DNA from 4 places in the Neobacillus niacini genome. Region 1 is predicted to be linked to each of the others. Evidence: riboswitches for the same ligand, from Rfam matches in the RefSeq annotation. Region 1 holds a riboswitch; each other region holds the start of a gene.
What was found. Region 1 has a riboswitch for thiamine pyrophosphate ahead of thiT (energy-coupled thiamine transporter ThiT). Riboswitches for the same ligand answer to the same signal wherever they lie in the genome.

Region 2: linked by a shared signal. The riboswitch ahead of ACN6MT_RS19570 (thiamine phosphate synthase) and the one ahead of thiT (energy-coupled thiamine transporter ThiT) in region 1 are both predicted to bind thiamine pyrophosphate.
Region 3: linked by a shared signal. The riboswitch ahead of tenA (thiaminase II) and the one ahead of thiT (energy-coupled thiamine transporter ThiT) in region 1 are both predicted to bind thiamine pyrophosphate.
Region 4: linked by a shared signal. The riboswitch ahead of thiW (energy coupling factor transporter S component ThiW) and the one ahead of thiT (energy-coupled thiamine transporter ThiT) in region 1 are both predicted to bind thiamine pyrophosphate.

The regions. Positions count from the first base shown of each region.
Region 1 covers NZ_CP183883.1:5,496,575-5,502,394, forward strand. The annotation lists gene ACN6MT_RS27000 (helix-turn-helix transcriptional regulator) at 1-415, opposite strand, end outside; gene ACN6MT_RS27005 (FeoB-associated Cys-rich membrane protein) at 521-676, opposite strand; gene feoB (ferrous iron transport protein B) at 695-2,701, opposite strand; gene ACN6MT_RS27015 (FeoA family protein) at 2,702-2,926, opposite strand; gene thiT (energy-coupled thiamine transporter ThiT) at 3,060-3,635, opposite strand; TPP riboswitch at 3,764-3,870, opposite strand; gene ACN6MT_RS27025 (histidine kinase N-terminal domain-containing protein) at 4,067-5,200, shown strand; gene ACN6MT_RS27030 (MerR family transcriptional regulator) at 5,401-5,778, shown strand.
Region 2 covers NZ_CP183883.1:3,963,925-3,969,744, forward strand. The annotation lists gene thiO (glycine oxidase ThiO) at 1-313, opposite strand, end outside; gene ACN6MT_RS19570 (thiamine phosphate synthase) at 315-1,052, opposite strand; TPP riboswitch at 1,053-1,161, opposite strand; gene ACN6MT_RS19575 (hypothetical protein) at 2,086-2,661, opposite strand; gene ACN6MT_RS19580 (aldo/keto reductase family protein) at 3,403-4,347, opposite strand; gene ACN6MT_RS19585 (EamA family transporter) at 4,637-5,581, opposite strand; gene ACN6MT_RS19590 (class II aldolase/adducin family protein) at 5,699-5,820, opposite strand, start outside.
Region 3 covers NZ_CP183883.1:938,769-944,588, forward strand. The annotation lists gene hprK (HPr(Ser) kinase/phosphatase) at 1-875, shown strand, start outside; TPP riboswitch at 955-1,058, shown strand; gene tenA (thiaminase II) at 1,172-1,858, shown strand; gene ACN6MT_RS04495 (amino acid permease) at 2,152-3,489, shown strand; gene ACN6MT_RS04500 (SIS domain-containing protein) at 3,575-4,588, shown strand; gene frlD (fructoselysine 6-kinase) at 4,656-5,441, shown strand; gene ACN6MT_RS04510 (GntR family transcriptional regulator) at 5,509-5,820, shown strand, end outside.
Region 4 covers NZ_CP183883.1:3,833,639-3,839,458, forward strand. The annotation lists gene ACN6MT_RS18960 (ABC transporter ATP-binding protein) at 1-408, opposite strand, end outside; gene ACN6MT_RS18965 (acyl-CoA reductase) at 420-1,868, opposite strand; gene ACN6MT_RS18970 (long-chain fatty acid--CoA ligase) at 1,865-2,950, opposite strand; gene thiW (energy coupling factor transporter S component ThiW) at 2,967-3,476, opposite strand; TPP riboswitch at 3,553-3,660, opposite strand; gene thiE (thiamine phosphate synthase) at 3,930-4,541, opposite strand; gene thiD (bifunctional hydroxymethylpyrimidine kinase/phosphomethylpyrimidine kinase) at 4,605-5,411, opposite strand; gene thiM (hydroxyethylthiazole kinase) at 5,424-5,820, opposite strand, start outside.

The DNA.
Region 1 (5,820 bases):
GCTTTTCATCAAAGCTGCTGTACACTCGATAGTGTTTTTCGTCCAATATCCGGAAATGTTTACTAAGAATATTCTGCTGGAGAATAAATCCGTTCTTTCTCGAGATTTGACGCCACCAAATTCTCCCTCCAAAGGTTTTCATACCTCGATAATCTATTCCTTCGCGTGCTACAGTTTCCAGGACCTCGAGTGGTTCATTTCCAAATAAAAATTGAACGGTTTCCGTTTCTCTAAATAAAGCACAAATGGTGACAACCGTAGACCAGCCTGCTTGCAATCTTCCTTTTTCTATTTGAACCAAGGTTTTCTTTGAAACACCAATGATTTCTGCCATTTTATCCTGGGTATATCCTGCTTCTGTACGAATTAATCGTAGTTTATCTGAAACTAGCTTAATAATTTCATCCCTTTTCAATTAAAAACCCTTCCTTCAAAACACCTATTAGTGTAATTTTACACAAGTTCTATCATAATGAAAAGAAAAAAACTGCTATCTTTAAATCGATAGCAGTTTCAGGACTTATTTAGACGGAATTCCACATTGACTTTGACTAGAGCAAGATTTTTCGAGGTCACATGCAGCACATTTCCCTTTTTTAGATTTATTTACAAACTTAACTAATGCCCAAGTGGCATAACCAAATATTGCAGCGCCAATGATGATATTCGCTATCATACAGTACACCTTCCTTATTTAGACTAATCCAACCAGTTTGCCGCCCTGATAAATAATCAAGCATAAAACATAGGCAATAAATAATGCATAAAGAATGGAAAATATAGTCCATTTCTTTGAGCCTGTTTCTTTATAAATAGTAGCCGTAGTTGCTAAACATGGAATATATAAAAGAATAAAGACCATAAAGCTATAAGCTGCAAGCGGTGTATAGTAATGACTCAATAAACCTTGTAAGCTCGCATCATTTGGGACAAAGTAAATAATATTCATCGTTGATATAATTGCTTCTTTTGCTAAAAATCCTGTTATTAAGGAAGCGGCTGCCTGCCAAGTACCGAATCCAATCGGTTCTAAAATCGGGGCAAACAAATTACCTATAGCCGCTAAAAAGCTGTTATCCATATCCACTTTTAAACCATCCGGACCAGCATATGATAACAGCCATATGAAAACCGATCCTGCGAAAATGAATGTTCCTGCTTTTCTAACAAAACCTTTCCCCTTATCCCACGTACTTCTCCAAAGCGACTGAATTTGAGGAAGGCGATAAGGCGGCAGTTCAATGACAAATAGTGATGTTTCTGATTTTAATAATGTTTTCGTAAATATCTTTGCTAAAACTAAAGCGACAACGATACCCAGAATATAAAGACTTAATACCACGAGTGCTTTATGACCTACAAAAAATGCGCCAACAAATAATGCGTACACTGGTAATCGCGCAGAACATGACATTAGTGGAGTTAACAGTATTGTCATTAGTCTCTCACGCGGTGTTTCAATTGTTCTAGCAGCCATAATACCAGGTACATTACAGCCAAATCCAATCATCATCGGAATAAAGGCCTTGCCATTCAGCCCAACAGACTCCATAATCCTGTCCATTACAAGAGCTACCCTCGCCATGTAACCAGAATCCTCTAATAAGGATATAAAAAAGAATAGAATAAATATCTGTGGCACAAACACAAGTACTCCACCAACACCAGCAATTAGTCCTTCAATTATCAATGCATGTATAAAGTCTGAGGCGTGAATAGCGCCAAGGAGTTTTTCTACTCCTATTGTCACTGGCCCAGTTAGTATTCCATCCAGAACATCTGATAATGGAGTTCCCAGCCAATCAAAGGTCAACATAAACATTAAATACATACATATTAAAAAGATTGGCATTCCTAAATAACGATTTGTAACGATGGCATCAATCTTCTCTGACAGTGGTACAACGGTACTTACCTTTCGAACCGAAGCTTCTAGTATTTTTTCGATAACTTCTTTTCTCTTTAAATAAATATAATTGGACAGTGTTTTTACATGATCATTGTCCTGAATCAATAGTGAATGCAAATCAGAAATATATGATTCAAGTTTTGCAGTTTCTAAAATGTTAGATAGATAATTTTTTACGTATTCATTCTCCTCAAATAATTGAACAGCCAGCCATCTAGGTGAATGATCGGTTTTACCGTTCAGTTCAATACTTAATTTGCTAATAGCGTCTTCGACTTCTTTTCCATAATAAACATGTTTTTTCACCTTAGAATAACTTGAATTGGTTGAAATGACCTCTATTAATTGATCGCAGCCTTTACCACTTCGCGCTACAACAGGAACAACAGGTACTCCTAAAATCTGAGAAAGTTTCTCAGTATCAATTTGTATGCCTCGATTGGCAGCGACATCGACCATATTCAAACCAATAAGGGCAGGCTTTTCATATTCCAGCAATTGTAGTGTTAAATGCAAGTTACGCTCTAATTGTGAGGCGTCCAAAATATTAAGCAGCCGGTCCACAGGTTCCTCTAAGAAATAGGTAGTCACCACCCCTTCATCCTTGGATAATGGATTCAGTGAATAAACTCCTGGTAAATCAATTAATCGTCCTATATGATTCTTAAAGACTCCGACCTTCTTTTCAACTGTAACACCGCTCCAATTCCCAACATACTCATAGGACCCTGTAAGATTATTAAACAAAGAAGTTTTTCCAGTATTGGGATTTCCAATCAGTGCGATTTCCATTTAGACTCTCTCCACTTCTATTAAACATGCTTCTTTACGGCGGATTCCGATACATTGTCCACATGATTCAATCATGACTGGTCCCCCAAAAGGCATGACGCATTTAACACAAACCTCAGAACCTTCCGTTATTCCCAGGTCCAACAACCGTCTTTGCACCAATCGTCCAACTTTCGATATATTAATGATTTTTCCTTTATCTCCTACTTTAACCGACCCGAACATTGCTATCACCCTTACCTACGTTAATTGAGAATGATTATCTTTATTATATATTATTTTACCATGAACCAAGGCTGATTTTGTGACAAAAGTTCGAAAAAAAATAGAAAAGCCATAGACTTTTCTATTTTTCAACTTATATCATTTTTTTCGGTGCAGCACTGATGACAAGGATGACAATAATCGCACAAACGATAAAGCTTGGAAGCATATAGGTCCCATTGTATAAAAGGGAATAAACAGCTACGGGCTGTCCCTCTGGTGCGTATTCGCCAAAAAACACAATTCCTGATATAACATGAGCAAGGTATCTCAGTGCACTGCCTAATAATGTTCCCAATAACACAAATGTGACCCATTTTCTCCTATTATTGTTTGAAAGAGAGTCTTTAATTTGAGAAGCAAAAATACCTGCTAAACCAACTACAGAAAAAGCAATTCCATAATCAATAATTCCTTGCACAAGTGTGTAGATTTGTGAGAAACCAAGGATGAACTGAAGTAATCCTAGTAAAAATCCAGACAGGATTCCCCCTTTAACTCCCCAACGAAATGCCATAAGAAAAATGGGAATCATCGCAATTGATATGGAACCTCCCTGTGGCCATATTTTTAGAGACAACAATCCCGAAACCAAATCTAATAAATATGCTAATGCCGAAAATACTGCTACCTCAACCAAGAATAATGTGTTACTACGCTTTTTCTCCATACATGTTCCCCCTAATTTGTTTGTATTGTGGAGAACGTTCGAAAGGATATGCTGAACTATTCATATGGTGCCATATAACAAAAAAAGCAATGCAGGACATATAAGGATAGTCTGCATTGCTTGCATTCATTTTCGGCAAACCACATCCCTACGCTAGTCTTAACTAACAGGTTCATAGGGTCAGAACTCGAACGTTCACTCTCAGCCACCAAAAGCAGCTCCCCCTGTGGAAATATTTAATTGTCCATTATTGAATATACTATTTTCATAGTACTTTTACAAGGTAAAACTTCCAATCATGTTATAATTAATTTACAAAGAGAACTGAGATAGAAATTGATAAAATTTACCTATATTTATTTAAAGGGATTCCAAGCGATCATCACGAATTTAATTTAATCAGTTCGGCAATGTCTTAGGAGGAAACTGTGATGTTATCTGAAGTACGAATGGATTTAATAGCTTTTTTTGAAAAGAATAAGGACCAATTGCTTCGTGAATGGGAGAATTCCATTGTTATTTCTAAAGGCGATCCCTATAAAGAAAAAATAAGTCAAAATGGAATAGCCATTTTTAATATAGTGTTAAACATGCATACTATGAGTGAAAAGGAACTCTTAAATTCTATTGAAAAGTATGCGATAGAAATTTCTGAAGAAAGAGCCCTAGCTAATATCAATATTGGGGACTTTGTTTATAATGTTAACCTGGGCAGAACGGTTTTATATAGCTATTTAAGTAAGACGGGTATAGAATGGGCTGATCTTCAAGAGTCCATAAATAACATAAACTTCTGCTTTGATAAATTTCTATATTTCGCTGTTACTCATTATACAGAAGCTAAGAACAAAATTATTGAAGAAAAAACGATGTTTATAGATTCAACACATCAAGACCGTTTAACCCTTTTAGGACAAATGACATCAAGTTTTATTCATGAATTTAGAAACCCGCTTACTTCTATACAAGGATTTATCCAGCTTCTAAAAGCAGACTATCCAGAAATGAAATATCTAGATATTATCTCCAGTGAGCTGGATCAGCTTAATTTCCGCATATCACAATTTTTACTATTGTCTAAAAAAGAACTAATCGGAAAAGAAAAAGAACAATTTAATCAGAATAAATTAATTGATGAAGTGTTAAATTTCTTATACCCAAGTATTTTAGACGGTAAAGTGAAAATTAAAAAGGATATCGTCGATGATATTACCCTTTATGGATATGCAGATGAAATGAGACAAGTCTTTATTAATATTATTTTTAATGCGATTGATGTGTTAAACCATAACAGAATACCAAATCCCACAATTGAAATTAAATGCTGCATAGAAAATAATACACATATTGTTATATCTATTTCTAATAATGGTCCAATGATTCCTGCTGAATTAAGTAAAACCATTTTTGAGCCTTTTTTCACAACAAAAAAACTAGGTACTGGTCTTGGTCTATTTGTCTGTAAAGAAATCATTGAAAAACATAAAGGTAACTTACACTGTATTTCAACTCCCGAGCTAACAGTATTTACGATTAAATTACCTCTCGCTGCGTCTTCATTGTAGAAGACGTTTATTTTTTAAATTTTATAATTTTCCGACTCATATAAACAAGAATTTTTTCATAAAATGTTAATACCATCCAATTATATAAACCAGTACGTTTGACTGTACAGTTGTAATTGACTATAATTATTTCTAAATTTAGAATACCGAGGTGATTTGATGGGGCTGTCTATCGTATCGGTGAATTAGCAGAAATTGCAATGGTTTCTAAACGGACAATTGATTATTACACATCAATTGGTTTACTAAGTGCAGAACGATCCAAATCTAATTACCGAATATATTCTGATGAATCCTTAAAGGATTTAAAGTTTATTGAAGAATGTAAGAGTTTGCACTACCCGCTCGACGAGATTAAAAGAAAACTAGATATGAAGAAGGATAAAACAATTCGTGATTCAGAAGTGGAGAAATATGTAAATGCGGTTATACAGGAAATGCAGCAGCTGCAAAATGGTTTATTTGACTTAATTCCAATCGTTGAAAAATTGGATGACCTTCAGAAAGAAAAACTTAAATCGAACCTATTGATGCTAAAATCAGTGTTGACGAACTCCCTTTTGAATGAAAAGAGTTAATTTTTTTTAAATTACTAGGAGGTGACTCCTTAACTCGTATGT
Region 2 (5,820 bases), 1.5 Mb from region 1:
CGATTTCTTCGGATTCTGCAATTTTAAACATTCCTTTATTCACATACTCAATATCGACTCCGCTGTATTCAAATAACTCACCAGAGAGATCAGAAAACATCTTCTGACTTTTTAAAGCCATCTGGAATAAGGGACCGTCTTGTTCCAGCTCCGCTTGTGCTGCTAGCATTCCTGCAGCTGCACTTGAAGCTTGGCAAGCCAATTGATTCTTCTCAATAATGATTACTTTTCTTCCTATTTTTGATAGCTGATAGGCAATCGAGGCTCCGTTAATTCCACCACCGATTATGGCAACATCAAATGAATTTTCCAATTTATTCACCCCCTTTATTTAATGCCTTACGATAAGCCTTTACTGCCAATAATGGGTCACGCGCTTCTAAAACACCTGACATAACAGCAATCCCTTTTGCCCCTTCCCGTAGAACCTGCTCCGTATTATCAGGTGTTATCCCTCCAATGGCAATCACATCAATATCTAAATTTGATAGCATTTTTAATTCCTCAAGACCTTTTGGGATCTTACCTGGTTTTGATTGAGAATGGAAAACATGTCCGTATAGAACGTAATCTGCACCCTTCTCTTTTGTTTTTAGACCTTCATGATAGGAATGGATAGAACTCCCTATCCTAAGCTGAGGAAAGTTTTCTTTTACACTGGCTGCATCTAAACTATGAAAGGCTAATTGAACGCCTCTCGCCCCTGTTACGAGTGCAACATCTGCCCGGTCATTAATCATGATCTTTGATAGTGGTATGTTATTTTTTGTTAAAAGTTCGACGGTTTGAAATAGTTCCCTAGCACTTTTTTGTTTTTCTCGTATATGAATGGCCGTTATATAGGGATGAATATCCTTTACAATTCCCACTAACTGTTCGATTGCCATTTTACCATTGGAGATAATATGTAACTCTTTGCCATGTACACTCGTTAAAATACAAGTCCCTCCTATATGAAGATTCTGCTTATCAATGATCAAGTAAACAGCAAAAAACCACTTCCTATAGTAAGAAAGTGGTTGAAAAATTTGAAATAAGCATTTGCTCTCCAAATATTGAATTTCCCACTTCCCTACGCTGGTATTACCCAGATCAGGTTCATAGAGTCCCGAAGTAGCACTTCAATCTCAGCCTTTTAAAAAGGCACCTCTAGCGGATTTGATTCATCTATTCATTTGAAATAATCACCTTACATGGTTAATATTAGCACACTGATTAGAAATGTCAATTTTCTGATTTTGATTATTGGAGGGTATAACAAGAGAAAAAAGGTGCGAGGGAGCATTAAAGGGATACCCCTAGCACTTTTCTTGTAAATGAATAAAACAAAAAGAATAGAGTTTCCAAATCATTTGAAGATTTAGCACTCTATTTGTAATGTCCTTTGATCCTCAACTATTTGTTTCGATTTCTGAAGGACTTCATTCGTTTTCCTTTCTTCTCCCGTTAACTGTTTTTCTACTTGTTCAATTACGGTATCTAAATGTCCCTTTACCAATTCTAGTTAATTTCTGATTCTGTTCCACACTAATCATGTAAAACCCTCCCGATAAAATCAGTTTTAAATTTTCTATAATTAGATTAACAGAATCTTTTTTTATATTTAAAATGTTTATTTTGTTTCTTATTTATAGCTTTTTTATATAAATCGAGACTAGGGGGACGGTTCTTAAAGTGGACAATCGAAAGTTTTGCGCGCAAAAAGGCACCACTAGTGGTTAAACCTAGTTGTGCCTTTGCTGTTTTCTAGGTAGAAAACCCTACGCAAAAGTTTTAATTGTCAGAGAAGAATGAAGTCGTGGTCCCTGGTCTATGGGAATTTAATCTTTTTGATGACGGGTAGACTCTGAGCTCGTTTCATTCTTGGAACCTGCCTAGGGTTCCTAATGATGAAAGAATTTATTAGAAGAAGGCAGTGATTTAGTGTTCACTGAACGAAAAAAGAAGGAGACCAAATTTTTGGTTGTCTCCTTCTTTTCGTTTCAATTCATGAAGTTGTCTTCTATATCGGTTTTTACTTTTTAAAAAAATGTCGCCAATGGCCCAATCTGACACGCCAAGGACATGCAACAGTTACCTGTGTTTTTAGAGAACTTCCATTTTCTGAGCACTTTTAATCAGCTTAATCTCTCCATTTTTAGGGATTAATTCACTGATGTTTTCATATTTGTCTTCCCTTTTTGACTGGTTTAAGTTCGCCGCTACATATTCCTTAAAGGAGTAGCAAAAGAGTTTACGGGCCACTCTTCCTCTTTCACCAATTAACTTAAACCAATTTTGCCCTACATAAAAAGGATTCGTTAGGATTCTATCAATAACATATGCTATACGGTCATCTTCTTCCCCTGGATTAAATCTAGTTTTAGTAGAAAGAGCCAAGATAAAATAATTTTTAAATTTATCTATTTCTAGTAAATGAAAATGGTACTTCTCACGCTGCATTTGATTAATATTTCTTAGAACGGTTTTGATACTTTTTTCAATATCAATCTCAAATTTACTCGCATCTCTCCAAGTTGATAAACGAGAATCAAAAATGGAAAGTGTTAGTATATAATATCCTGCATACTTTTTGGGATCAAATACTTCATTATTAACTTGGCTTTCATCTTCTGGTATTACAACAAATTTTTTATAGTCAGCAAAGAAATTTTCAATCATATCGAATCCCTTCTTTCATACCTAGTTTAATTTGCTGAATAAAATGACTTAATCTAAATCTCTCTACAGCTAATTTCATTATGGAAAAAGTACCAGGGTGATCTACTCATTTTCTTTTTTATAGCGCAGTTCTTCTCGTAAACTGTCAAAATAACTTATATGGTCCAATGAATCGTGGTTTGTATGTATATATTTCTTTATTCATATTTAAAGTCCTCCTTATTCTTTCAAAAATCCTCATCTTTCACGGTTTTTAATTAAAAAGTCCTATGAGCGAATTGATAATTTGTCGTAACAGGTCTTTTGGCCGAGCCTGTTCCAATACAAGGCAGGGATTATTGTAAAAAACAACAAAAATAGAGTGCTAAAACCTTTAAAGATTTAGCACTCTATTTTTAATGGTGTATTATTCTTCTTTTTAAAGATTGGCTCTGTTATAACTAAATGTTGATATGAAAAAATAAGCGGAGAAATTCCGACTGAATTGCGAAATATCCATATTTTCTTATATATTAAGAGGAGTTTTTCCTTTTATATGATCCAAACCTTTGGATTTTGTCCTATTTAGAGCAGTTAAGCGGAAAATCTCCGCTTATATTAGCTTTTTGAGCTTCCTCATATACATTAAAAGGAAATCCTCCGCCTATGATTTTCCATACCACCATGAAAATCAACAATGAATAATAACAGAGCCTAAAGATTAAACTGCTTACTTATCAATGGAATGAGCTAAAATTGTTTCTATGCCAAAATCCCCTCAATTTTTTCAATAACCTCACTCGGAAGTTCAATTTCGACAGCTTTGACATTTTCTTCTACTTGGCTTGGTCTGCTTGCACCAATTAATGCGCTTGAAACATTTGGCTGACGTAAAATCCAGGCTAACGCAAGGCTAGGCAGCGTGATTTCTAATTCTTTTGCAATGTTCTCTAATTGCTCTACCTTCGTAAAGGTAGTCTCATTCAACATCCCTTTCATGAAGTTGTTGATTTCTGCATTGGAGGCTCGGCTATCCTCTGGAATGGTATTTCCTTTATATTTTCCTGTTAAAATTCCCTGAGCGAGAGGAGAAAAGACCACCTGTCCAATCCCATGCTTTGAACTCACCGGAATCACTTCTTTTTCAATATAACGGTTTAACATGTTATATACAGGCTGGTTCACGACAATTCGATCTAAAAGGAATTTATCCGCTACAGAGACGGCTTCTTCAATCTGAGCCGCACTCCATTCACTTACACCAGCATAAAGAATCTTCCCTTGACGAATTAAATCATCAATGGCTCTCAATGTTTCTTCCACTGGCGTTTCTGGATCATAGCGGTGACAGTAAAAAATATCAACATAATCTAAGTTCATTCGCTTCAAGCTCGCATTGGCTTGTTCAATCACATGCTTCCTCGATAATCCGCGGTCATTCGGTCCTTCACCCATTGGCCAGAACGCTTTTGTCGTAATGACATAGGATTCACGTGGATATTCCTTTAATGCCCCAGCCATCACGCGTTCCCCTTCACCACGCTCGTAAACATTGGCAGAATCAAAGAAGTTAATTCCTAGTTCATAGGCTTTATGTATCGTTTTCTCAGCCGTGTTATCTTCAACCGTTTTTCCGTAGGTTAACCAGCTTCCTAAACTTATTTCACTTACCTTTAACCCACTATTCCCTAAACGTCTGTATTTCATCGACATCAAACCTCCCAGAAAAATTAGAAAAACGACCTTCAGATACCACTATATAAAATTCGGACTATTTTTACAATTATGAAATACTCCAGGATTTGATTTGACGTTGTCCCTATAAATCGATTAATCTGGGTTTTCTTCAAGTAAGTGATTTAGCAAGTCTGTCATTTTTACTGTGTCACATACTCTTACAATTGCATCTCCAAATTTTCCTTTATACATATCATGATTCTTTAGAAAAATATCTTCAACTCAAGCGTATTTTGAGGTAAATGGTTAGTGGTTGTGATCAACTATGTTTTTTTAATTTACCAAACATGTTCGCTTGATTTTGTGCAAATTGTTTTGTTGGTTTATTTTTTATCACTTTTTTTCTATCTAGCAAAGTTGGTAAACTCATGCCGAGAATAATGGTTACAATACCTACTATTTGCAAAGTAGTAACACGTTCACTTAATAAGATAACTGATACCATTACCGCGATTGGCAATTCAATCGCACTTAGTATCGATGACATACCCATTCCAACTTTAGGAACTGCAATGGTAAATAATAAAACGGGAATAATCATACCAAATAGGCCCAATGCCAAACCATATATCCAAAGTCCTTCATGAAACAAAGTCCCATTCCAAATAATTTCTGGAGACTGAAAAACAGTCGACATTAAAAAAGCAAAGAAAGAAACTAAAACTAACCGGCAAGAGGTTGTCAAACCTGCAGTTGCCTTGCCATTCACAAATAAAAAGAAGGAATAACAAAGAGCTGCTGCTAACCCCCATATCCACCCTTTAATAGGTATTTGGGATATATCAACATCAATCAAACCAGCTGCTGGTATCGTTCCTGCTACTAATATGATTAAAGAGATCAATTCAATTCGGTTTGGAAATCGGCGTCTTGTTATACAGGAAATTAACATGCCTATCCATGTAAATTGAAACAGGAGTACGACTGCCAAAGAAGCAGGCAAAAAGTTCAAAGAACGACCATACAAAATATTTGTTAACCCTGTTAAAATGCCTGCAAATATAAGAATTTCAATTCCCTTAAAGCTTATTTTGGATCTATTTGTAAAAAGGTAAATACATAAGGCTATACAAAATCCGATAAAAAATTGGCTGGTAACTGCCTCTGAGACTGAAAAACTACTACGCATCGCTAGTTTTATGATGGTGGAAACTACACCATAACTACTCGCTGCAATAACGATCAATAAAGGATACATATACATCTTCATCATTCTACATCCTCTTTTATTTTTTTATGAAAAGGTACGAAAAAAGGAGCATTTCCAGATGAAAATGCCCTGTTTAAATTCCTCTATTAACGCGTTTGTGAACTAGTAACGTTATCGTTCTTTTCGTAACTCCCATGCAATCCGCGCACTTTCTTCTAATTCTTCTAGTATATAAAATGCTTCCATAATATCTTTTCCGGGTACGACCGGTCCATGATGGCTTAAAATCCAGC
Region 3 (5,820 bases), 1.4 Mb from region 1:
AAAACCATCTGCAGAAGGTCATTACACAGCCCCGGGTGCATCGTCCGGGTTTGGAATTTGTGGGCCACTTTGACTTTTTTCCGACGGAACAAGTACAAATTTTAGGGAAAAAGGAAATTACCTACTTACATAAGTTGAGCAGAGAGGAACGTAAAATTCGGATTGGCAATATTGTTCACTACCATCCGCCATGTTTTATCGTAACGGCTGGTGAAGAAGGACTTACTTATCTAATTCACCATTGTACAGAACAGGGTATTCCCTTGTTAGTGACAAAACAGCCTGAGACAACTTCAGAGTTTATCCCTAAATTGGATGCGTTCTTGGTGAAGGAATTAGCACCAGAGATATCTGTTCACGGAGTTTGTATGAATGTATCAGGCATCGGTATCTTACTTCGCGGTAATTCGGGGGTCGGAAAAAGTGAGACGGCCCACACATTAATTCGCCGTGGCCACCGGCTGGTATCGGATGATATCGTGGTCCTAAAGAAACTGAGTACGCAAACTATTTTGGGTACCCATGATGGAAAATCAAAAGAGTTTTTGGCTCTGCGTAGTATAGGACTGCTTAATGTCGTCCGTTTATATGGTCGTAAGGCTTTCCAGGATGAAACACGGATATCCCTTGATATTCACTTAACGAAGTGGGAAAAGGACGCTTTATATAATGATTTAGAACAGGAGTATCATTATACCGACTATATGGGTGTTAAAATTCCTTGCATGGAAATCCAACTGCAGCCTGGACGTGATGTGGCTGGTTTAATAGAGGCTGCTGCAAATAATTGGTACTTAAAGCAGCAAGGATACAGCGCAGTCGAAGAATTCATGAGCCGGGTTGAGGCTGATATAAAGAATTCTGGCAGGGATTAACTATTGGATTTGTCTTTTAACGGTAAAAATAGTTTGACTTAAGTAGAAAGTGAATATAGACTGAATACTAAGTTAATAGGAAGACCACTAGGGGAGCCATTTTATGGCTGAGACAAGAGTTATCTTGGACCCTTTGAACCTGATCTAGTTCATACTAGCGTAGGAAAGTGGAGTCTGTGTATGAATATTTATCATAACTATTCTGCCGCTCCATTTTTGGAGCGGCTTTTTCGTGTTTATAAATGCAGCCGCTCCCTTCTAGTGTCTTCTAATAAATAATAAGGGAGAGAAATTTGATGAGTTTTTCAGCAGAATTGAGAAAAGAAGCAAATCCGATTTTTAATGCGATTTTTGAACATCCGTTCGTCCAAGGGATTGCAAAGGGGGATTTAAAAAGCGAACAATTAATTCATTATGTTAAACAGGACTTTGAATATTTGAATTCCTTTATACGAATCTATGGAATCGCGGTTTCCAAGTGTGAGAATCGTGAAGATATGGAAATGTTTAATAAGCAGATTTCATTTATATTAAACAGTGAAATTCATCCACATCATAACTTTTGTCAGGTAGCTGGTGTTCCCTATGAGGTATTACATGGATATCCGTTATCCCCATCAGCACATCAATATATACGTCATATGCTTACAGTTGCACACGAAGGAACATTAGGGGAAATTTTAGCTGTGTTATTGCCATGTCCGTGGACATACTGGGAGATTGGGAAGAAATTATTAACGGAAGTGGATCCCGATCGCTCTCATCCTTTTTATGATTGGATTCGTTTTTATGGCAGTATAACGGATTCAATTACGATTAAATTTTGTGCCCGCCTAGATGAATGGGCAAAAAATGCACCAGAGAGAGAAAAGGAAAAGATGAAGGAACATTTCTTAATTAGCTGTCAGCTTGAATATATGTTTTGGGATATGGCTTATAAACTTGAAGAATGGCCTGTGAAAATGGAGGCTGTGAAAGGCTAAATTAGAAAATAAAAGAGGTAACTACTACCTCCTTCCAATAAAAATTTGTTTAATAGGTAAAAGACGCTTCTAAAGGAGGCGTCTTTTTTGTGATGAATAAAATTTTTAAAGATATTTAATAAATTGGTTATTGTAATTTTTATAATATCTGATTATAATACAAGACATAACAAATAAAAAAGCGTTTTCAAAAAGGAGGGTTAATCAAATTAAACTGACAGGAATGCAAGAAAAAATCTTTTAAGAAAATAAAGGAATTAGGAATCTTACCATCTGACTTGGAGGAACTCTTTATGAGTAATGTGACTCTTACGCGAAAACTTGGATTTTGGGCAGCTCTTGCCATTGCGGTTGGAACGACTGTTGGTTCGGGAATTTTTGTATCTTCTGGTGATGTGGCAAAAGCTGCTGGTACACCCGCTATTTCTATTCTTGCATGGATTATTGGCGGAATCATTGCTATTCCACAGGTCATGGTGCTCGCGGAATTAGCGACAGCATATCCTCAAAACGGAAGCGGCTATGTGTACCTAAATAAAGCAGGTTGGAGACCTTTGGGCTTTCTATATGGTTGGGCCACGTTCTGGGCATTAGATCCACCATCGATTGCCATTATGGCATTGGCGATTGTTTCCTATGTAGCATCCTTTTTACCATTTTTCAATGGTATGGCTGGAAAATTACTTGCGATTGCAATCATTCTCATCATTACTTCCATTCATTATCGAAGTGTAAAAGAAGGCGGCAAGTTCCAAGTCATTATTACGGCCGTGAAAATCATTCCATTCCTAATTGTCATCGGATTGGGGCTTATGTATTTAAACCCTGGGAACTTTTCCTATGTACCGGCGTCCGGTGAAGTGAAAACAAGTTTAATAGGTGGTGTTTCTGCTACTACTTGGGCGTATACGGGAATGGCGGCAATTTGTTTTATGGCTGGGGAATTCAAAAATCCAGGAAAGGTCCTGCCGCGAGCTCTTATTAGCTCAGTTTTAATAGTCTTGGCGTTATATACATTGCTTGCTGTTTGTATTATAGGTTTAATGCCTTTTGAAAAATTAATTAATTCTAGTGCTGCGGTATCTGACGCTGTCAAGTATATCCCGGGACTCTCTGATGTTGCCTCCTCATTTGTTGCTGTTACAGCAATTATTGTCATATTGGGATCGTTGAGCTCGTGCATTATGTTCCAGCCTCGTCTGGAATATGCAATGGCAAAGGATGGTCTATTCTTTCAACGTTTTGCGAAGGTTCATCCGAAATATGAAACACCAAGTTTTTCTATTATTGTTCAGGTTGCATATGCCTGTATTCTTGTGATGTTTAGTAATTTAACAGCATTACTGGGATATTTTACGCTCATTCAATTGCTCATTAATATTATGGATTTTGCTGCAGTTTATAAATGCCGTAAACGTGAGGATTATAAGCCCGTTTATCGTATGCCGGTTTGGCGATTGACCACGATTTTAGCTATCCTTGGTGCAGCATGGCTTGCTTGGGGAACTTTCACTTGGGCCCCAATAGAAGGGATGATTGCTGCACTGATTGTCATTGCAACAGGTCTCCCTGTTTATTACTATTGGGAAAAGAAATATGGCTCGAAAAACAAAAGCAATCTAGTTGCATAATACAAGTGAAACTAGGAAGTTAGTTCGTTTTTTACTAAATTTATAAAATTATAAAGTAGTTATATAGTTAAGGAGGAAAATGTTGATGTTAAAATATGATGAAGAATTATTTCTAAGACTTGTAGAAAAAGAAGGCCTTGCTTTCCGCGGGCAAATCGAAGATATTGTTGATGGAATATGCAAAAAGGGCTACAGCAATATTTTCCTGATTGGTGCTGGCGGAACAATAGCGATGATGTATCCTTATGAATATATATTAAAATCGAATTCTACTATTGATGTTCATGCGGAAATTGCTGCTGAATTCATGGTGATGAATAATAGGCATTTTAGCAAGGATTCCGTTTGTATCTTTACATCTGTATCGGGAACAACGAAAGAAACAGTTGAAGCAGCAGAGTTTTGTAAGGCAGCAGGTGCAACTACCATTGCATTAGTAGCGGAGCCGAACACGCCGTTAACTCAAATTGTGGACCACTGTATCACAACTGGATCTGAAACACATTCTTTTGATACGTTCTTCATGCTTCTGTATATGTTCGTATTCCGTTTCATGTATAACAATAACGAGTTCCCGCAATATGAGCAGTTTACAAAAGAGGTGGCATTATTACCGCAGGCCATTTTAAATGCTGTGAAAGCTTTTGATAAAACCGCTGAGGAATTTGCAATTAAGCACAAGGACACGGACTATCACATGATGGTTGGCTCCGGCAATTTATGGGGGAATACATATTCCTATGCTATGTGTATTTTAGAAGAGATGCAATGGATTCATGCGAGGTCGATACATGCAGCAGAATTTTTCCACGGTACACTGGAATTGGTGGTCGAAGATACGAGTGTTATTTTACTAAAGGGTGAAGATGAAACACGACCACTAATGGACCGTGTGGAAAGATTCGCTGAAAAGATTACAAACCAGCTCACTGTAATTGATACAAAGGATTTTAAGATGGAAGGGATTAGTGAAGAGTTTAGAAAACACTTTGCTGTCAGTATCAATTGGTCTGTCTTAAGTCGAATCAGCGTATATCTTGAGCGGGAAAGAAATCATCCCTTAACGCTAAGAAGATATTACCGACAAATGGAGTATTAAAATGCCTGTGAGCACTACTTACTTAGTAGTGCTCGTTCCTTAATGTTTAAGAAAGAAGGGAATAAAGATGAGGATTGCAACAGTCGGAGATAATTGTATGGATGTCTACCAAACAAGCGGGAAGGCCTATCCTGGAGGGAACCCTGTCAATGTAGCCGTTTATTTAACAGAATTAGGTGCTGATTCCTCTTATATTGGCTGGGTTGGCAGCGATACTTATGGTGAATTAATGCAAAATGAGATTTCAAAAAAGGGTGTTGATATTTCTCATCTATCAAAGAAGAACGGAAAAACGGCTGTTACCTTTGTCGAACTGGTCAATAATGATCGTGTTTTTGGAGATTATGATGAAGGTGTGATGGCCGACTTCATCTTAACACAGAACGAACTTGACTTTATTGGAAAACATCATCAACTAGTACATGCTGGTGTTTGGGGGCATGTAGAAGAGTATTATTCTCATTTTAAAGAAATGGGATTACAGACATCCTTTGATTTTTCTAACCAATTAGATCATAGACTTGTCAAAACCCTGCCACAGTACGTGGATTATTCATTCTTTTCCTATACGCAGGATGATCCTTTTATTCGCCAATTTTTAAAGGATGTAAAGAATAATGGCTCAAAAATTACTATAGCGACTTTAGGTGAGAATGGATCACTTGCTTATGATGGTGAACAATTCTATAAAAGCGGTGTAGTAGAAGTAGATGTGGTAGATACAATGGGAGCGGGAGATTCTTTTATATCTGGGTTTATTTATGGAAAATTGAAGGGTTTTTCTACTGCCAAATGTTTAGAGTTGGGAGCCGAAACGGCAGCGAAGACGATTCAATACTTTGGTGCTTGGTGACTGTTGTAGTCAATCAATGTATAATGATTAGTATAATTGTCAAATGACGGATAAGGATGGATTTAGTATGAGTTTAAATCCTTCAACCCCACAGCCATTATACATGCAAGTTAGGCAAATGTTGAAGAATGATATCCAAACTGGAAAATATAAACCGGACGAGCAGATTCCAACTGAAGCAGAACTTTGTGAAATCTATAACGTAAGCCGTATTACGATACGTAAGGCCATTGAGGAATTGGTAAAGGAAGGAGCCCTGACACGAATTCCCCGTAGAGGCACCTTTGTTACATCAAAAAAGTTCCATAATGAATTACTATCTGTAAGCGGATTTTCAGAATTTAGCCATCAGTTGGGTATGATACCTAATTCTCGAATT
Region 4 (5,820 bases), 1.7 Mb from region 1:
TTGCTGTCCGCCTGATAAACGAGATGGGTATTCCTGTTTTAAATGAGTTAGACCCATACTTTCTAAAAGGGATTCTGCTCTTTCTACATGTTCTTTGGTTACTTTACGTTTAAGCGATACAGGTAAAAGAACATTATCTACTACTGTTTTCCATTCCAAGAGAGTCGGTGCTTGAAACACAAATCCAATTCTTTCGGACGGTTTTATTTTTTCATTTTGTAAAAGTATGGAACCCTCATTTGGGATTAATAATCCCGCCGCCAGCTTTAACAACGTGGTTTTTCCACAACCGCTTTTACCTAACAAACTATGAAACTTTCCTTTTTCTACATCGAAATTCACGGCATCAACAATCACATTATTTTTTGCATAGCTGTAGGTAACATCTTGTAAACTCAAATAAGCCATTTTCTATCCTCCTAATCGATATAAGCGGCAAAATTCTCTGCATACTCTTCGGCTGAATGCTCTATATCAATCATTTGAACCAAATCTAGTAAATTAAAACGGCCATCATGGTGCCAGCCTGATTCCGGAGAAGTCATCTTTCCTATAGAGGTGATTCTTGTTACCCCCACATTTCCTAACTTTTCAGCCCATTGAAAAAGTTCCCTCGGGGCAGCAGCCACACCTGCACTTTGTAAAAAGGAACGATAGGGTTTAAGATTAGGCAAAATATCATCTACGGTTTCAAATGGTATGACCTTCACCGCTCGATTGGAACAGGTTGGTGAAAACAGCGCACCTGCTTCATAGACAACAGTCCAATGATTTTCAGTTTGACCCCATACCTGTTTGGCGGATCTGGTATAAGATGATATTTCTTCTTGGTTACGCCAATGGATAGCGGCTGTCATTTCCTCCAAGGACAAAGTGCGCCTAGGGTATCTCTTTTGATAACTTTCGAGTTCCTGGGCGAGATACTGTGCAAACGCTTCGGGTGATACATTTCCCCCTTTCTGAACATAGAAAATATGAGGAGAATAACAACCCTGCTGATCGAATTGAATAATGTCGAATGCTGCATGATGAGCAGTGATTAATGCTTTTCGCGAGTCCAGTGCAGTGTTGCTGATTACCCCGAAACTGACTTTATGACCAAATGGCAAGAAACGAGTGGTGACTGGGATTCTACGACTCATTGATTCTAGTGACTGATTACTTCCATAACCGACCACCACATCTGGATACGTAAAAAACTCCTTTTCTCGATCCTCATCTCCGCCCTTCCACCAGACAACCGCTAGGCAATCCTTGAGTTGAGGAGCAACTTCCACTAAAACCTGTGCGAACCATCCGGCAAACAACGGCTCCGCACTCGATACCTTGCCAATGTTACCTGATTTCACCAATAACCCTGAAATGAGACTCCATAACGGGAGGGCTGGTACATTTCCAGCCCATACATGGAGAATTAATTCAGATCCGACTGCTTTAGAAAACCCTCTCTTTATGCGAGGTTGAAAATCATCGAGCAGCAAGGGGTTTCCTAGGTCCTCAACCACGAAGCGCTGCAGCTCCTGTTTGCGGAACTTTTTTAAAAAAGACGTAAGTCCGAGTCGAATCATTTCTTCATCGTAACCAGTTACAATTGGCAGCAGCCTTTCTGCTTTCTTCCGGTAGGTTGAGTTCCGGTCGAGCATAACTTCAATGGCGGTGTCAATAATGGTAATAATCTCCGTAATCGTCATTTTTTTTAACACTTCGGTACTGGCTTTTTTAACCTTCTCGCTCACTTGTTGCATTTGCTTTCTAGTAAGTAACGGCGCTTCTACTTCTAGAGTCACACCTTTTCTTGAAAATGTAAGAATCTTTGACTCTATTACCTCATCCCCAATATCGGGAAGGTATCCAACTCTTTCTCTCATCGTGCAGCTCCCTTTGCAGCCTTGATAAATTCTTCAACCGCAATCGAACAGCCCTTCGCCTCAGTACCTTGTACCCTGCCTAAGAGGAGAAACCCGCCATCCACTTTCATTCCTAAGTCTTCGGTCAAAATGGTGGTGACAGAATTGAAGTTGGCAAGGTCACAATGAACGATGACCCCGCGTTCTCCCTCAGCGACGTCTTCACCTGTTAACGGGTCTATGATTCTCGTTTTCAACCAATGAGGACCGGACTTAACAGACGGAACCCGTTCATTTCCAGAATCATAGAGCTGTGAACTCAATTCCGTCATACCATACATGTTAATGCAATCTTTTCTTGGAACACCTAATACTCTTGATAACTCATGGTAAAAATCATCCAGTTTCCATTCTTTTGACTGATTTTTATATCCACCCGTATCCAAAATTCTGCTTCCAGGCGGCAGTTGGAAACTCCGTCCGATGTTTGTTAGTTCTTCAAACAGATGAACAAAACTGTAGGAAGCCCCTAATAATGCATATGGCTCACCAGAGCGTTCTGCATGCTCCAATTCTTGAATGAGTCTCTCGATTTCAATCCTATTTTCACCTAGGAGATAGTGACTCTCCTCCGTGCCGAACTCCTGCTTCGCAAGCGCTAAATAGCGAGCTAATGAGGAATTTGGCATTTCTTTTTCCGTCGGGAACAGAATTCCCATTCTGATTTTTTCAGTTTCTTTCATAAAGCGCTGTTTAAAATAAGTTTTCATTGAATGATTCCATACCTCTAAGGTCGGATGGTAGTGTTTCCCTTTTATACCTAGTGTGGTACCGCTTGTCATAAAGTATCTCTCTGCTTCTGCAGGTGGTGTACACGTTAGTGGTACCTCCTTAAAAGCATTAATCGGTACCGCTGGTATGTCCTTCCACGTTTTTACGGTCCGGATGGTTTTGCCTTTTTGCTGACAAAACTTCCGGAATGGAAGGTTATTGGTGTATTGATAAGCGAATAGTTGTAAGGCGTTTTGATTAAATTCATCTTCTGAAAGCGAATCTGATTGAAGAATCGTTAGTAAATACTGTATGATTTTCTGCTGTTCCATGAAGGTAAGTTCCTTTCTATTTCAAAGTAGTTCCATGTTGAGTTAGCACAGGTATTTTCTTCTTTAAAAAGACGGAAAGAATGATGGCGCCAATCAGTGCACCCGCGATCGAGCTAAAAATAAATAACGGGATAAAGCCAAATACTGCCGCTTCTTGACCTAATAATAGTGTTGCGATTGGATAGCATAGTATCGCTCCAAGAATGCCTGTTCCTATTACTTCACCGATAAACGCCATATAAATCTTTCTGGTTTTCATAAAAAGAAGTCCCGCTAATAAGGCACCCACCATACTACCTGGAAATGCAAAGAGTGAACCCGTTCCCATCATATTTCGCAGAATGGAGACACATAGTGCCTGGGCAACGGCATAAACCGGTCCTAAGAGAACAGCAGACAAAACATTTAAGAAATGCTGAATCGGAAACACCTTTGTGAAACCGATTGGAATATAGAATAAATTACTCGAAAGTGTGCCAATCGCGATTATCATTGCAGTCAATGTGAGTTTGTGTGTTTTTCTCATAAAAAAAATCCCTCCAAGTTTTTAATAAGCACTGGGGGATAACTGGTTCATACGATACCATTGCCTCAAAAAACAGGTTTTGGATCGTTCACTTCCCTACGCTGGTATAACCCAGATCAGGTTCAGGGGTTTAAGACCACTACAAGTCTAATCTCAGCCTATTCCGGCTCCCCCAGTGCTAGTATGAAATTTTAATAGAATGGTTCTGTTGTTGATTATGTTATTCCGTGGACGATGCGGGTCCGAGTATTGCTTTTCGTTACCGCAAACCGCCTATATTTACTTTGGCGGGCACGAATAGTGCCGTTTCGTTACCGTATTTCACAAAAATCCGCTTTGACGGGCATGAATAGTACCGTTTCGTTACCGTTTTCCACAAAAATGAGTTATTGCGGGCACGAATAAATTAACTTCCATAACTCCCTAACAAAAATCAAAAAAAATCTCGTTAAATCAAGATCGTATCTCTAACACACTTTTTCTTAACGATTTAGCTGCTTCAGTAACAGAAGGAGCATGACTAATCGCAGTTATAACCGAAACGCCATCCGCTCCTGCTGTGATAACCGACCCTGCATTATCCGCAGTGATTCCGCCAATTCCCACAATCGGAATGCTAAATTCTTTGTGTCGAAGTTCTTCGATAAGCTTCGTACCGTTTGAAGGCTTGGCGTCTTCTTTGGTTTTCGTTGGAAAAACGGGACCGATCCCAAAATAATCGGCTCCTCCCTTTAAGGCTGTGACAGCCTCGTCGTAGCTATGTACGGAAACGCCAATGATTTTATCTTCGCCAAGCTTCTTTCTTACTTCCTCCACGGGTTCATCATCCTGCCCGATATGAACACCGTCCGCATTAAGTGAAATGGCTAAACTGATATCGTCATTAATAATAAAAGGGATGTGGTTTTCTCTGCATAGTTGTTGAAGTTGTCGAGCCAGTTCAAGCTTTTGATCCCCGGTTAAAGCTCCGATTCCTTTTTCACGAAATTGATAAAGGGTGATTCCACCTTCAATCGCTTCCTGCAGAACACGAACAGGATGGTCCTTACAGTTGGGACTTCCCATAATAAAGTAAACGTTCAATGCCTCTCTTAATGAATCACTATTTTGAAAATTCAACCTGGTCACCTACCTTATCGTTAACATTCTTTTTCGAAATGCCCAATGATTGGTTGGCCCATGACCTTGACCAATCAGCAGCTGATCTTCTATGGCTGCCTGGATAAACTGCTTCGCTATTGATACAGCTTCATACACACTTAAACCTTTGGCTATTTCAGCCGTGACAGCTGCTGAGAATGTACATCCTGTTCCGTGAGTATTCTTGGTTTGAACTCTTTTACTCGTAAAGGTCTTAAATTCCTTCCCATCAAATAAAAGATCTACTGACACATCACGGTCTTCATCATGGCCACCTTTTAAAACCACATGCTTAACGCCTAAGTCATAAAGTCGTTTAGCAGCTTCCTGTTTATGCTCATTCGTTTTAATCGACATTCCTGTTAATACTTCCGCCTCAGGAATATTCGGTGTAACGACCATCGCTAGTGGCAACAAATACTGTTTTAATGCCGAAATCGCCTCAATTTGAAGCAGGGACGCTCCACCCTTAGCAATCATAACGGGGTCAACCACGACATTTTGCCAGTTGTAGTATTCAATTTTTTCAGAAACAGCTTTGATGATCTCTGCATTAAATAACATGCCTGTTTTAATGGCATTTGCTCCCATATCTTCGCCAATTGACTGTATTTGTTTGCTGACTGCTTCAGCCGTCATGGGAAATACTGCTTGAACCCCAAGTGTATTTTGAGCGGTAACAGCTGTCAGAGCTGACATCCCAAACACCTCTAACTCTTGAAAGGTCTTTAAATCAGCCTGAATTCCTGCACCGCCGCCGCTATCAGAACCAGCTATCGTTAATGCTTTTTTCATGATGTCCACTCCTTATACTTGTTTAAAAGTCGCTAATTGATCAAAATCCTCAGAAGAAACGAGTGACAGTTGATTTAAAAATTCCACTTGGAAACTGCCAGGTCCCCAGTGACCTGTCTTAACAAACGCTTTTTCGGCTGCCATTCCATAAAAGGTTAACGCGGACAATCCAGCAAGGAGCAGGTCCTTTTCGACTCCCGCAAAGGCACCGATCACAGAGGTTAACAGACAGCCTGTTCCAGTCACTTTTGTTAACAGAGGGTGACCATTTGAAACCAAATACGTCGTCTCTCCATCTGTCAGTACATCATCTTTTCCCGTAATCACAACAATGGTATTCAACTTTCGTGCCGCAGTTACAGCTAATTCAACATTGTTCCCCTGCTGTGCACCCGCATCAACGCCCTTG